2 regions of the Rhizobium sp. BK289 genome follow, and region 2 is predicted to be linked to the other one. Evidence: predicted binding sites of a transcription regulator. Region 2 holds the regulator's gene; the other holds the start of a gene.

Region 1 (7,180 bases), on a different contig from region 2:
GCGGGCATCGCGCTGGACCTGACCGATGAACAGGATCATCGGGATCGAATCCTGCCGGGCTATGTGAAGGCCGGCGGAGGCGTTTGTGGCGCCGGGGCCGCGGGTGACCATGCAGATGCCCGGTTCGCCGGTCAATCGACCCCAGGCATCCGCCATCATTGCCGCCCCGCCTTCCTGGCGGCAAACGAGCACGTTGATATCGCTGTCATGCAGGGCATCGAGCACGGCGAGAAAGCTCTCGCCCGGTACGCAGGAAATGCGCTGCACACCATTGGCCTTCAAAGCCTCGACGATGAGTTGCCCGCCCGTTCGCTTCATGTCCCCGCCTTCCCCTCCAGTTCGGCCAATTCGGCCAGAACTTCCTCCTGATGTTCGCCAAGCCGCGGGCTTGGTCGCGTATAGGTCAGTGGGGTTTCCGACAGCACGATCGGCGTGCGCACGCTCGGAATGACGGTGCCGGCACTATCTTCGAGATCGATTCTCAGGCCGCGTGCCACAATCTGCGGATCGGCGAACATATCCTCGATCGTGTTGATGGCGCCGGCCGGAACGGCATTGGTCTCGCAGGCCCTCAGCAGATCCGCCTTGTTCCACTTCAACGTCTCGGCTGAGACGAAGGCGCGCACCTCGTTGCGGTTGGCGACGCGGGCCTTGTTGGTCGCATAGCGCTCGTCGTCGGCATTGGTTTCCACCCCGAGAATGGTGCAGAGGCGCCGGAACTGCCCATCATTGCCGACGGCAAGGATGAGATAGCCGTCGGCGGTGGGCACGACTTCATAGGGCGAGATATTCGGATGGGCGTTGCCGAGCCGCACCGGCGGTTTGCCGGAGATCAGATAGTTCATGTTCTGGTTGGCAAGCACGGCCGATTGTACATCGAGCAGCGCCATGTCGATCAGCTGTCCTGCTCCGGTCTTCAGAGCATGGATCAGGGCGGCCTCGATTGCGGAAACGGCATAGATGCCGGTGAAGATGTCGGCGATCGCAACACCGGCCTTCATCGGCTGTCCGTCCGGTTCGCCTGTGATCGACATGAAGCCGGACATGCCCTGAACGATATAATCATAGCCGGCGAGACTGGCATAAGGGCCGGCCTGGCCGAAGCCGGTAATCGAGCAATAGACGATGCGGGGATTGATCTTCTTCAGGCTTTCATAGTCCAGCCCGTACTTTACCAGGCCGCCGAGCTTGAAATTCTCGATCACTACATCGGCCGTCTTCACCAGGCGGCGCACCAGTTCTTGACCTTCCTCGGTCTTGAGATCGGCGATTACCGAGCGCTTGCCACGATTGGTGGAATGGTAATAGGCGGCCGAGAGATTTTCGCCGTCCTTGCCCTGGACGAAGGGTGGCCCCCATTGGCGGGTGTCGTCGCCGCCGTCGGGATTTTCCACCTTGATGACATCGGCGCCGAGATCGGCCAGCATCTGTCCGGCCCAGGGACCGGCGAGAACGCGGGCAAGCTCTATGACACGAATACCGGACAGCGGAGGTTTCTTGGTCTTGTGTTCTGTCATGTCGATCCACTCGCTTACGGCGTGAATGCAGTTTCAGATGTATCGGATACCGGCTTGGAAGCAAAGCGCCGCTCGCGCCAGAGAATGTAGAGCCCCGAGCCGATGATGATGAGGATGCCGAGCCATTTGATCGCATCCGGGAAATTGTCGAAGACGAGCCAGCCGAAGATCGTGGCGGAGACGATCTCGAAATATTGCAGCGGCGCGAGCGTCGAGGCCGGCACGGCGCGATAGGCATGCACCGTCAAGATGCCGGAAGCCGCCGCGGTGGCCCCGACCCCGAGCAGGTAGAGCATGGCAGCGAGATCCGGCATGACCGGATCGAGGATTGCGGATCCCGTCACCTTGCCGATGACAAGCAGGACCAGGCTGAAGCCGGTGCCCCACAGGCCGGTCTGGAACTGCATCGACCAGGCATCCTCGCTATGGGACACGACACGCGTGATCATGACATAGACTGCGATACAGAGCGCGGTGACGACGGGCAGCAGAGCGATGAAGCCGACTTCCTGAAAGCTCGGCTGGATGATCAGCATCGCGCCGAAAAAGCCGACGGCACAGGCGGTGTAGCGCCGCCAGCCGATGGTTTCCTTGAGGAAGATGCTGCTCAAAATGGTCAGCATCATCGGCTCGACGAAGAAGATGGCAATGGCATCGGCCACCTCCATCACCTGCAGCGTAGTGACGAAGGACACCATGGACAGCGTCAGCACCGCGGCACGAATGGCGTGGACGCCGCTGCGCCGCCATGTCCACGCGCCCCATTGCCCGCGCATCGCCATCATCGGCAGTGCAAAGAGCGACTGAAGGATGAAGCGGGCGGCGGTGACTTCCGCCGGTGGGATCGTGGATGCGGCGAGCTTGGAGAAGATGTCGATGATCGGCGAGAGGACGACGGAGAGAAACATCATCACCAAGCCGAAGGTCAGCTCCGATTGCAGCAATCGGCTCGAGGAGCCGCTGGAGGTGTTCATTGCAGAATTCCTATGAGAATCAGGTGCTTGCCGCCACCTCTTTGCACCAATCTGCAAAGCGGGAAATGGCTTCATCGGCACCGATTTCGTTGAGCGTCTCGTGCCGCATGTCGGGGTAGATCTCTGTTGTAATATGAGAGAAGCCGGCGCTTTTCAAATGGCTTGCCAGCCAGGAGATCGCTTTCGCATTATCGGTGGCCGGATCCTCGCCGCCGCCGACGAGATGAATGGGCATATCGCGTCGAAGCCGGTCGAGATAGATCTTTTGGGGTGCCCGGAAGGTAAGCTCGAATATGTCGAGCCAGAGCGAGACGGAAGCATCGAAGCCGCAAAGCGGATCGGCGATGTATTTGTCCACCTGCTCGGGGATGCGCGAAAGCCAGTCGAAGTCGGTGCGGCGATTTGCGATCGACCGGCCCCAGGTGCCGAAGGTCAGCTTCGGCAAGGGGCCGCTTGGAACGTCCGATCCCTTGAACATGCGCTCCGTCTTGAGAATGAGCTGGGCGGCGCGGCCCGCAAGGCCCGCATTGAAGTTGGAATTCCACACCGCGACGGCATCGAACTTGTCCGGATGCGTGACGACGGTGTTGAGGCTGATCAATCCACCCATGGAGTGGCCGAACAGGATGATCGGCAGTCCGGGATGAACGCCTGCGGCAAGCTCGCGCATGGCGAGCACATCGGCGATGACATGCTCCGCTCCACCTCTTCGCGCGAAGCGGCCGATGGGCGCTTCATGGGCAACGGTCTCGCCGTGGCCGCGATGATCGTGGGCGTAGACATGGAAGCCTTGACTGGCCATCGCCTCGGCAAAGGTCTCGTAGCGGCGGGAGTGTTCGGCAAGACCATGTGATATCAGCAGGATGCCGCGTGCTTCTGCCGCCGCTGGCACATGATGATAGGCGATCCTCGCGCCCGTCGGGCTATTCAGGCGCTGCGTATCCGCGAACATGCATTCGGTCCTCCCTATTGGGACGAAAGGTTATCATCCGACGGATTGCAATGGATAGGTGTCGAAGCACACAGAAATAAATCTTTCCGAGCACTACGATTCAGGATTGCGCCCGCGCGATCAAACTGCTTATTTGTTCCTATAATGTTCTAATTGGAGACCGGGAATGAGGCAGTTGCTTCGGGTATTTGCAGTTGTATTTCTTTCAGTCGGAACGGCCGCCAGCGCCATGGCGCAGGAGCATAGCCGCGGACGGACGCGTTTTATCCTGGCGGCAAGCTGGGAGCCGGCGTTTTGCGCGACGAACCAGAAGAAGGCCGAATGCCGAAACCAATCGTCGAGCAATTACGACGCCAAGAATTTCTCCCTGCATGGCCTCTGGCCGATGAGGCAGGAATATTGCGATGTTTCGGAGGATTTGAAGCAGGCGGATCGCGGCCGCGACTGGAAGGATCTGCCGGCGGTGGAGCTGTCGCAGGAGGTCAAGGCGAAGCTGGACAAGGTGATGCCGGGCACGCAATCCGGGCTCGAGCGGCATGAATGGATCAAGCATGGTACCTGCACGAAGCTCAGCGCCGACAAATATTTTTCCATCGCTACCGGTCTGATCGCGGAGCTCAATGCGTCGTCCGTGCGCGATCTGTTTGCGGAGAATATCGGCAAGGAGCTCGATGCCGAAAGCATCAAGGCCGCCTTCGACCAGAGTTTCGGTGAGGGTGCCAACGCGCGCATCAAGATGAGTTGCCGCCGTGTCGGCGATGTCAGGATGATTTCGGAGCTGACCATCGGCCTCTCGGAAGATGCGATCGAACCTCAAGAGGGCAACGAGCCGCGGCTCGCCAAACTGATCCAAAGCGCCGGCAGCACCGCCTTCGGCTGCGATCGCGGTGTGGTGGATGCAGCCGGCTTCTGAGAAAATACGGCTTTTCTGACGCGGATAATGCCCTCGGACGAGGTTTCGCCGTTGCCCGAGGGCGGGGTTTCGCCTACATAGCGGCACAATTCGCAATGTTATCCGCCTGTGGAGTAACCCAAGCTATGGCACGTCAGTTCATTTATCATATGGCCGGTCTGAATAAGTCCTATGGCGCCAAGAAGATCCTCGAGAATATCCATCTCTCGTTCTATCCCGATGCCAAAATCGGTATTCTCGGTCCGAACGGCGCAGGTAAGTCGACGGTGCTGCGCATCATGGCTGGCCTCGACAAGGAATATACCGGTGAAGCCTGGCTGGCCGAAGGCGCGACCATCGGCTATCTGCCACAGGAGCCGCAGCTCGATCCCAACAAGACGGTTTTCGAAAACGTCATGGAAGGCGTTGCCAAAAAAACCGAAATCCTCAATCGCTACAACGAATTGATGATGAACTATTCCGACGAGACTGCGGAAGAGGGGGCCAAGCTTCAGGATATCATCGACAGCCAGAACCTCTGGGATCTGGAAAGCCAGGTGGAAATGGCGATGGATGCATTGCGCTGCCCGCCGCGCGATGCCGAAGTCACCAGCCTTTCCGGCGGTGAGCGCCGCCGTATCGCGCTTTGCCGCCTGCTTCTGTCGCAGCCAGATCTGCTGCTGCTCGACGAACCGACCAACCATCTCGATGCCGAGACCATTGCCTGGCTGGAAAAGCACCTGCGCGACTATCCGGGTGCCGTGATGATGATCACCCACGACCGCTACTTCCTCGACAATGTTACTGGCTGGATTCTCGAACTCGACCGCGGCCGCGGCATTCCCTACGAAGGCAACTACTCCGCCTATCTGCAGGCCAAGGCCAAGCGCATGCTACAGGAAGCCCGTGAAGAAGCTGGCCGCCAGAAGGCGATCAGCCGCGAACAGGAATGGATCGCCTCCAGCCCCAAAGCCCGTCAGGCCAAGTCCAAGGCGCGTATCAACGCTTACGAGCAGCTGGTCGATGCTGCCGAAAATCAGCGTCCTGGCGATGCGCAGATCATCATTCCGGTCAGCGAGCGTCTCGGTCAGGTGGTGATCGAGATGGAGGGTATCACCAAGGGTTTCGAAGGCCGCACGCTGATCAAGGATCTGTCGATCAAGCTGCCGCCCGGCGGTATCGTCGGCATCATCGGCCCGAATGGCGCCGGCAAGACGACCCTGTTCAAGATGATCACCGGGCAGGAAAAGCCGGATTCCGGCTCGATCCGCATCGGCGAGACGGTGCATCTCAGCTATGTCGACCAGAGCCGCGACGCGCTTGATGGTAACAAGACGGTATGGGAGGAAATCTCCGGCGGCGCTGAAGTCATCAAGCTCGGCAAGTTCGATATGAACTCGCGCGCCTATTGCGGCGCCTTTAACTTCAAGGGCGGCGACCAGCAGCAGAAGGTCGGCAATCTCTCCGGCGGTCAGCGCAACCGCGTGCACCTGGCCAAGATGCTGAAGTCCGGCGGCAACGTGCTTCTGCTCGACGAACCGACCAACGACCTCGATACGGAAACGCTGGGAGCGCTGGAAAGCGCGCTCGAAAACTTCGCGGGCTGCGCCATCATCATCAGCCACGATCGCATGTTCCTCGACCGCCTGGCCACGCATATCCTGGCCTTTGAGGGCGAAGGCCATGTCGAATGGTTCGAAGGCAATTTCGAAGATTACGAGCAGGACAAGGTCCGCCGCCTCGGCCCCGATGCTCTCAATCCGGGCAGCCAGGCGCATAAGCGACTGACACGATAAGTTTGCTGTCTTTCCGTTATGGAGAAGGAGAACCCCGGCAGTTCACAGGCCGGGGTTTTTCTTTGCGGTAGTGCAGGAAGCATACATTCCCCAGCCGACAAAAAATAACAGATTTCCGACGCCCCACCGGTCTCTATGGCGATTAGTGCTTGCGGAGTTCATTCAAATCACATAAAGATATCTTTATATCTTGATTGGGTGTCGAATGACGGATGTGGTGAAGCTCGGCTTGGATGAAGTTGTGGACGTGCTGAAGGCGGTCGGCGAACCGACGCGGCTACGCCTCATGGCATTACTCGCAGCAAGCGATCTGACCGTCACCGATCTTACCGAAATTCTCGGCCAGTCGCAGCCCCGCATCTCGCGGCATCTGAAGCTGCTTGGCGAAGCCGGCCTGATCGACCGCTATCAGGAAGGCGCTTGGGCTTATTTCCGCTTGAAGCAGGAGGGCAAGGCGGTGACCTTGGCGCGTACGCTTCTGCGCCACACCGCCGAGAAGGACACCGTTCTTCTGCGTGACGGCGAGCGCCTTGCTTCGGTCAAGCGCATCCGTGCCGAACGGGCGCAGGCCTATTTCAGTCGCAATGCCGCCGAGTGGGACGAACTGCGTCGCCTGCATGTCGCCGACGAGGATGTCGACAAGGCGCTGATCGAGCTGATCGGCCCGCAGCCGATCGATTCCTTCCTCGATCTCGGGACGGGTACGGGCCGGATGCTGCAGCTCCTGGCTGGCCACTATCGTCGCGCCGTCGGCATCGATGCCAGCCGTGACATGCTCGCGGTCGCCCGTGCCAATCTCGATCGTGCCAACATCACCGCTGCGTCGGTGCGCCATGGCGATATTTTCAACCTGCCGCTCGAGCAGCAGGATTTCGATCTGATCACCATCCATCAGGTGCTGCATTTCCTCGATCAGCCGGAGATTGCCGTTGCCGAGGCGGCGCGAATGTTGCGGCCCGGCGGCCGGCTCGTCATCATCGATCTTGCGCCGCACGCGCTTGAATATCTGCGCGACGAGCATGCGCATTTGCGTCTCGGCTTCTCGGACC
Region 2 (7,180 bases):
ACCGAAATTCGGTTAATTATAACTATTTGTTGAAGATAACGATCTCGTTCGCCTTGGAATAGGTCAGCTGATAGCGCGCATATTGGTCGAGCATGTCCTTATCCAGGGAGCCGTCGCTCAAGAGCGTGACCTCCTTCTCAAGGTGTTCGCGCTTGGCGACCAGTTCCGCCAATTCCTTGGCGCGGTCGACGCGACGTTGCTCGAATACTTCAGTCGCCTTCAAGCCGTAGTCACCATGGATACAATGATAACCGAAATAGCTCACAAAGGCGATGGTGATGGCGGGAAGGATGAAACGCCCGAACTTTCTCTTCTTATGATACTTTGTCCACATACTCGCTCGAAACGCTCTGGCTTTAGGCGACCCCACTCCAAAGCCAATGTGGCTCGGACAAGATCACATTAAATCAAACACCTAGCGCTAATGTAACCGGCAGAGATTAACCGTCCGTTGACTCTAACTACGCGGTCCAATAAAAAACCGCGCCCAGGGGCGCGGTTCGATTTCAGCGAATAATCTCGTCGCAGACCCAAGCGGATCGCGCGGATCAGGCATCAGCCGCGCAGGATGGAGCGGCCGGCATACTTTGCCTGAGGGCCGAGCGCTTCCTCGATGCGTATGAGCTGGTTGTACTTGGCAAGACGGTCGGAGCGCGACAGCGAGCCGGTCTTGATCTGACCGCAGTTGGTGGCAACGGCGAGATCGGCGATGGTGGAATCTTCCGTTTCGCCCGAGCGGTGCGACATCACGGCCGTGTAGTTGGCCTTATGCGCGGTTTCGACGGCATCGAGAGTTTCGGTCAGCGAGCCGATCTGGTTGACCTTGACGAGGATCGAGTTGGCAACGCCCATGCGGATACCGTCGCGCAGGCGGGCGGAATTGGTGACGAACAGGTCGTCGCCGACGAGCTGGGTCTTCTTGCCGATCAGGTCGGTCAGCGTCTTCCAGCCTTCCCAGTCGTCTTCAGCCATGCCGTCTTCGATCGAAACGATCGGGTACTTCGCTGCGAGTTCTGCGAGGTATTCGGCCATGGCGCCGGATTCCAGCGTGCGGCCTTCGCCTTCGAGCACGTACTTGCCGTCCTTGAAGAATTCGGTCGAGGCGCAATCGAGGCCGAGAGCGATTTCGTCGCCCGGCTTGTAGCCGGCCTTTTCGATGGACTTCATGATGAAATCGAGGGCTGCCGGGGCGCTGGAGAGGCCTGGCGCGAAACCACCTTCGTCGCCGACATTGGTGTTGTGGCCCTGCGATGCCAGTTCCTTCTTCAGAACATGGAAGACTTCCGAACCCATGCGGACGGCTTCGCGGATCGAGTCTGCGCCGATCGGCAGGATCATGAATTCCTGAAAGTCGATCGGGTTATCGGCATGAGCGCCGCCGTTGATGATGTTCATCATCGGAACCGGCAGCAGGCGGGCATGAGCGCCGCCGACATAGCGGTAGAGCGGCAGGTTGGCGCTCTGGGCAGCAGCCTTGGCGACGGCGAGCGAGACTCCGAGGATGGCGTTGGCACCGAGGCGCGACTTGTTCGGCGTGCCGTCGAGTTCGATCATGATGTTGTCGAGCTGGATCTGGTTTTCGGCATCCATGCCGCCGATCGCGTCGAAGATTTCCGAATTGACGGCTTCGACTGCCTTCTCGACACCCTTGCCGTGGTAGCGCTTGCCGCCATCGCGAAGCTCGACGGCTTCATGAGCGCCGGTCGACGCGCCCGACGGAACCGCCGCGCGGCCCATGCTGCCGTCTTCGAGGTAGACATCGACTTCGACGGTCGGATTGCCACGGCTGTCGAGAATCTCGCGGGCGATAATGTCGGTGATTGCGGTCATGATAGCTTCCTGCTCGCTGGTTTATAAATCGATTTAAATCGTCTTAATCGAAGGCGCGGAAATTACAATGGCGATCCGCGCCGCGATTTGGCACTCCTGCAGGCCGCGTAAAGCAAATTCATGTCAGCCTGTTGAATGCCCGATATTTCTTAAGCCTTGGCCACGGCGTCAAAGGCCAGCAGCTTCTCCAGAAGCCGCGGCATATCCTTCAGATAGACCATGTTCGGGCCGTCCGAGGGCGCATTGTCCGGGTCCTCATGCGTCTCGATAAAAACACCTGCGACGCCGACGGCGACCGCAGCGCGCGCCAGTGTCTCGACAAAGCGGCGGTCGCCCCCAGTCGAACCGCCCTGCCCGCCAGGCTGCTGTACGGAATGGGTCGCATCGAAGATGACGGGTGCGCCCATCGCTGCCATGATCGGCAGCGAGCGCATATCCGAGACCAGCGTGTTATAGCCAAAGGAAGCCCCGCGCTCGCAGAGAAGAATGTTCGGATTGCCGCTCTCATTGAGCTTGGCAAGCACATTCTTCATATCCCAAGGCGCAAGGAACTGCCCCTTCTTGACGTTGACGACACGGCCGGTCTTGGCCGCGGCAACAAGAAGATCGGTCTGGCGCGACAGGAAGGCCGGGATCTGCAGGATATCGACCGTCTTGGAAACGATGGCGCACTGCTCTTCCGTGTGGATGTCGGTCAAAACCGGAAAGCCATATTCCTTCTTGAGGTCGGCAAAGACCTCCAGCGCCTTTTCCAGGCCGATGCCGCGCTTGCCCGACAGTGACGTACGGTTGGCCTTGTCGAAGGACGACTTGTAGACAAGGCCGATGCCGAGCTTGCCGCAGAGTTCCTTCAGGACGCCGGCAACCATGAAAGCATGGTCGCGGCTTTCCATCTGGCAGGGGCCGGCAATCAGCGACAGCTTGGCGCTGTTGGAAAAGAGGACCTTGGAGGCACCCTCACCGACGGTGACTTCGGAATTCGTGGTCATGCTATCTCCTCGAAGGCGAACAATGCGCCCTGTCCGGGCGCCAGCCTTGCCAGTATACGATTGTTCTTACGCGTGTAGGTGACGCCGTTAGCAGCGAAATGCGACGATGTCACGGAAAGATCGCGCGTTTTGAAAAGGATTGCGCGTGCGCGCAGCCCGGGATCGCTGGTATGGACCGGCAAATCGTAGAATGCTTCCATTCCTTCCGGCGTCAAAACTTCGACATCGACATTGGCCGCCTTGATCGTCAGGCCGAAGGAATGCTCCAAGATCCGCGGACCGCCAACGACCTCTTCGAAAAAGCTGCGATACACCGCCGGTTTCAGCGCGGAAAGCGCCACCCGCGCAATGCCGGTCACCCCGTTTTTGTGACGCTCGAGTACGCTGCGATCGGCCGGCAGCGGATTGATGCGCTGGCAGCAGAAGGCCAGGAAATCCGGCGCACGCAGATCCGCCGCAAATGCGAGGCGAAAACCGGCCGTGGGTTCCGTTCCATCCGGCATCTTCATCGGCCGGGAGAAATCCAGCATGGGTCCAGCCGAAATCCCAGCCGCCTTGAAACGCCCATCATCGCCGACAGCATCGTCCGTGCCGAAAACCAGGGCCGAAAAACCATCCTCGGCAACGCGGAAGCGATAGGCTTGGTCGCGCGCAACAAAGACATTGCCGTCGGCAATGCTCGTCTCGCATTGCTCCTGCGAGGCCACGCCCAACGGTTCGAGATAGGTCTTGTCGGCAAGGAACACACAGGCATTTTCAGTGCCGAAGGGGTGGCGCGCATCCGGTGCGACCGTGAAGCCAAGCTTGCCCAGGCGCTCCCGCGCCAGAGCGATGTTGACGGTCGGCAGCACGAGATGATCCAGCGGATGCGGCGACAAAGTCATGGTCCTCCCTTGTTTGCCTGCAAAAGCAGATTTGCGCTCATACAATGCTCAATTCAAGCCGAAAGCCAAGCCCGTGAAAGCGCAGGAGAACGTGGGCCGGACGCAACTGCGGCAACCCGAGCGCACTGATTCTCAACTGCGGTCGAGTTATGTGCCAGTCGCCGTCTTCATTCGCACACGAGCAGAGCAGGATTGAGGTGAATCGTCCATAAGGCGAACAAAGCGGCATTTCTCATATTTATCGATGAATTAGCGCGGATATAATTCGCAAGGAATTTCAAGCGATCCAGTCGATGGCGGCAAATATTTGATAGGCTCCGCGAAGCTTTACCGAAATTTAAGCACTTGCAGAACACATATGGAACATATAGTGTCCGTTCTGGATTTGTTTCACGACGATTTTCTTGATTTGGGGTTCCAAGACGATGTTGACGCGCAAGCAGCAGGAACTGCTTCTCTTCATTCACGAGCGAATGAAGGAATCCGGTGTCCCGCCATCTTTCGACGAAATGAAGGACGCACTGGATCTGGCATCCAAATCCGGCATTCACCGTCTGATCACCGCGCTCGAGGAGCGCGGCTTCATTCGCCGCCTGCCCAATCGGGCGCGGGCACTCGAAGTCATCAAGCTGCCGGAGGCCTATAATTCAAGCCTGCAGCCACGACGCGGCTTTTCACCGAGCATTATCGAGGGCAGCCTCGGCAAACCCCAGCCAGTCGCGCCTCCAGCCCCGGCAAAGGTTGCCAACGACGAGCACAATAGTTCCGCATCGGTACCGGTCATGGGGCGCATCGCCGCCGGCGTTCCGATTTCCGCCATTCAGAACAACACGCACGACATTACCGTTCCCGCCGATATGCTCGGCTCCGGCGAGCATTATGCGCTGGAGGTCAGGGGCGATTCGATGATCGACGCCGGAATTTTCGATGGCGATACGGTCATCATCCGCAATTCGACGACAGCCAATCCCGGTGATATCGTCGTTGCGCTCGTCGACGACGAAGAGGCAACGCTGAAGCGATTCCGCCGCAAGGGCGCTTCCATCGCATTGGAAGCCGCCAATCCGGCCTATGAAACCCGTATCTTCGGGCCGGATCGCGTCAAGGTCCAGGGCAAGCTTGTAGGGCTTATTCGGCGCTATCATTGACAGACGAGTTATCACCAACAGTTGGACTATCATTGACGGGTGATATCTGCGCAGGTGGCGTACCGAATTTGCCGGTGCGCCAATCATAGGTTCGGTGCCTGGTCCATGGTCGCTGAGGGTTTTCGAAAGCGACAGAGACAATAGGCTTATCGGCCGTGAGCGTCATTTCGATGGACCCGGTTTTGCGCAATGTCGCACCGGTTATGAGCATTGCGGCCGGAACGGCAATAATCAAGTCGTAGCCGGATCGGCGTGACGACGATGTTTGCGGTATCGCAAGCCGGCGGCAGATAGGCGGCATTTTCGATGGTGACCAACATGGCGCCGTTGTCGAGCATCGCCACGCACCATGCGCCCTTCTGACAGGCGAAACTTCCCTGCATTGTCCGATCCAGAGCCTCCTCCATCGCCTTGCGGACTGCATTTTGCTCTTCCCTGCTTAACCGGCGGCGGCGATCGGTCGTCTTATTGATCTGCGGAAGCCGGTCATCAGCGGGGAGCATGGTGGGTGGCTGATGTTCGGTTGCGACCAGCGCCTTCTGCCATTGTTCGAAAATGAAGACCTGCGGCCTTTCGCGATTTGTGGCGAGTATATCGTCCTGTCGCAACGCAACCAGGACACCATCTTCGGAAATCATCAGATCCGGCTTCGGCACACCTGAGCCGAATGCCGCCACGCCGATGGATGAAAGCAGCAACAGCAAGCCTAAATGGCGAAGCCGGGTCCGCAGCACGGTCATGATCAGAAAGCCGGCAATGAAGGTCGGCATCAGCCAGCCGGGTTGGCGGCCGAAGGTGATGTCGCCTCCCCAACCGGCCACAGTTTTGGCGATCAGGATGACTAGTTCCAGTCCCTCGCCGGTGACGTTCCAAAACGGCCCGTCCAGGCCGATAGGCATCAGCAGCATTGCGGCCATGCCGAACGGCATGACAATGAAGGAGACGACCGGCATGGCCGCAAGGTTGGCGGCGAGACCGTATGTCGCCAGCCGGTGAAAATGCTCGATCGAAAAGATGGCCGTCGATGCACCGCCGATGAACGAGGTCGACAACACGCCACCGAAGAAGCGCGACACGAAGAGCAGCGGGCTTATCAGACGGATCCGCGAGAGGATGTTTTCGCGGTGCCGCCGCCGTTTCCACAGCGAATAGCCCGACACCAACGCCAGCGTCGCTGCATACGACATCTGGAAGCTTGGGCCGAGCACCTGCGACGGCGACAGAATGAGGATGACGATGGCGGATAGCGCGACATTGCGAAGGCTGAGCGACGGCCGATCGAAAAGTACGGCCACCAGCATGATCGCCATCATGATGAAAGCGCGTTCGGCGGATACGCCGAAGCCTGAAATCAGGTAATAGGCCGTTACCGTCAAAAGCGCGCCGAAGGCCGCGAACTTCTTGGTCGGCCAGGCCTGAGCAACTCCCGGAAACAAGCTGAACAGATAGCGCAGGCCGACGTAGAAGATGCCGGCCGACAGCGCCATGTTCAGCCCTGAAATTGCGATGATGTGAGTGAGACCGGCAATTCGCAGCGACTCGGTCGTATCCTTTGAGATCGCACGTCTCTCATCGGTGACAAGCGCTGCCGCAAAGGCGCCCGTATCTCCCGGCAAGGTTTCCCGGATCCTGTCTCCGATGCCGTTGCGCAGGCCGGCGAGCCAGATATCGGCCTTATCCAGCGGCGAATCTGCAACGCCATCACCGGATGGAGACAATAAGGTCGGGTTGCCATAGGCGAAACCGTTCGCACCGATTCCATTGAAATAGGAACTGAAGGCGAAATCATTGAGGTCAGGCAGAGCAGGCCCGGACGGCGGTGTCAGACGCGCCTTGCCCTGGATGCGATCGCCGAGATCGAACGGCTTCGCCTGCTTGCGTATGAAGATCGTGACCCGTTCCGGCGAACGGCGAATCGTAGGCTTTTCCGTCGTCTCGACCCGGACGACATAGCGCCAGCCTCCATTGTCATAGGATTCGCGCCGCTCGACGCGGCCGGTGACGGTCGTCGTCACCGCCGAGTCGAGCATCACAGTGGAAACCCGCCAACTTTCCCATTGCGCCAGCGCCATGCCGAGGCAAATAAGCATGCCGGCGAAAAGCAGGTGGCGAGACAGCCTACCCGCTTCCCGCCGGAGCGCGAAGCTGGCGGCAAAGACACAGAGGCCCGCCAGCACGGCTTGCGGAGGCGGATCGCTACTAGCCTTGAACCAGAAGATGGCACCAAGGCCCATATAGATCGACGCGAAAAGGATGGCGCGGCCGTGTGTCGCCTCCTCTTCGACCAGTCGAGCAACGCTTCCTCCAATGCGGCCCGCGACCAGAAGGA

Evidence for each region. The regulator LexA, encoded in region 2, represses DNA repair genes until DNA is damaged. The targets are predictions, from matches to a motif close to TGTTCNNNNTGTGTTCNG.
Region 1: the regulator LexA is predicted to act here: its motif matches at 3,578-3,595, upstream of FHT84_RS05995 (ribonuclease).

Annotation. Positions count from the first base shown of each region.
Region 1 covers NZ_JACHZO010000002.1:468,339-475,518, reverse strand. Annotated here, with positions in the region: gene FHT84_RS06015 (thiamine pyrophosphate-binding protein) at 1-318, opposite strand, end outside; gene FHT84_RS06010 (CaiB/BaiF CoA-transferase family protein) at 315-1,517, opposite strand; gene FHT84_RS06005 (DMT family transporter) at 1,532-2,491, opposite strand; gene FHT84_RS06000 (alpha/beta hydrolase) at 2,511-3,443, opposite strand; gene FHT84_RS05995 (ribonuclease) at 3,610-4,356, shown strand; gene ettA (energy-dependent translational throttle protein EttA) at 4,482-6,131, shown strand; gene FHT84_RS05985 (metalloregulator ArsR/SmtB family transcription factor) at 6,337-7,180, shown strand, end outside.
Region 2 covers NZ_JACHZO010000009.1:140,946-148,125, forward strand. Annotated here, with positions in the region: gene FHT84_RS18975 (septum formation initiator family protein) at 23-334, opposite strand; gene eno (phosphopyruvate hydratase) at 556-1,830, opposite strand; gene kdsA (3-deoxy-8-phosphooctulonate synthase) at 1,980-2,819, opposite strand; gene FHT84_RS18990 (VOC family protein) at 2,816-3,703, opposite strand; gene lexA (transcriptional repressor LexA) at 4,129-4,851, shown strand; gene FHT84_RS19000 (ComEC/Rec2 family competence protein) at 4,998-7,180, opposite strand, start outside.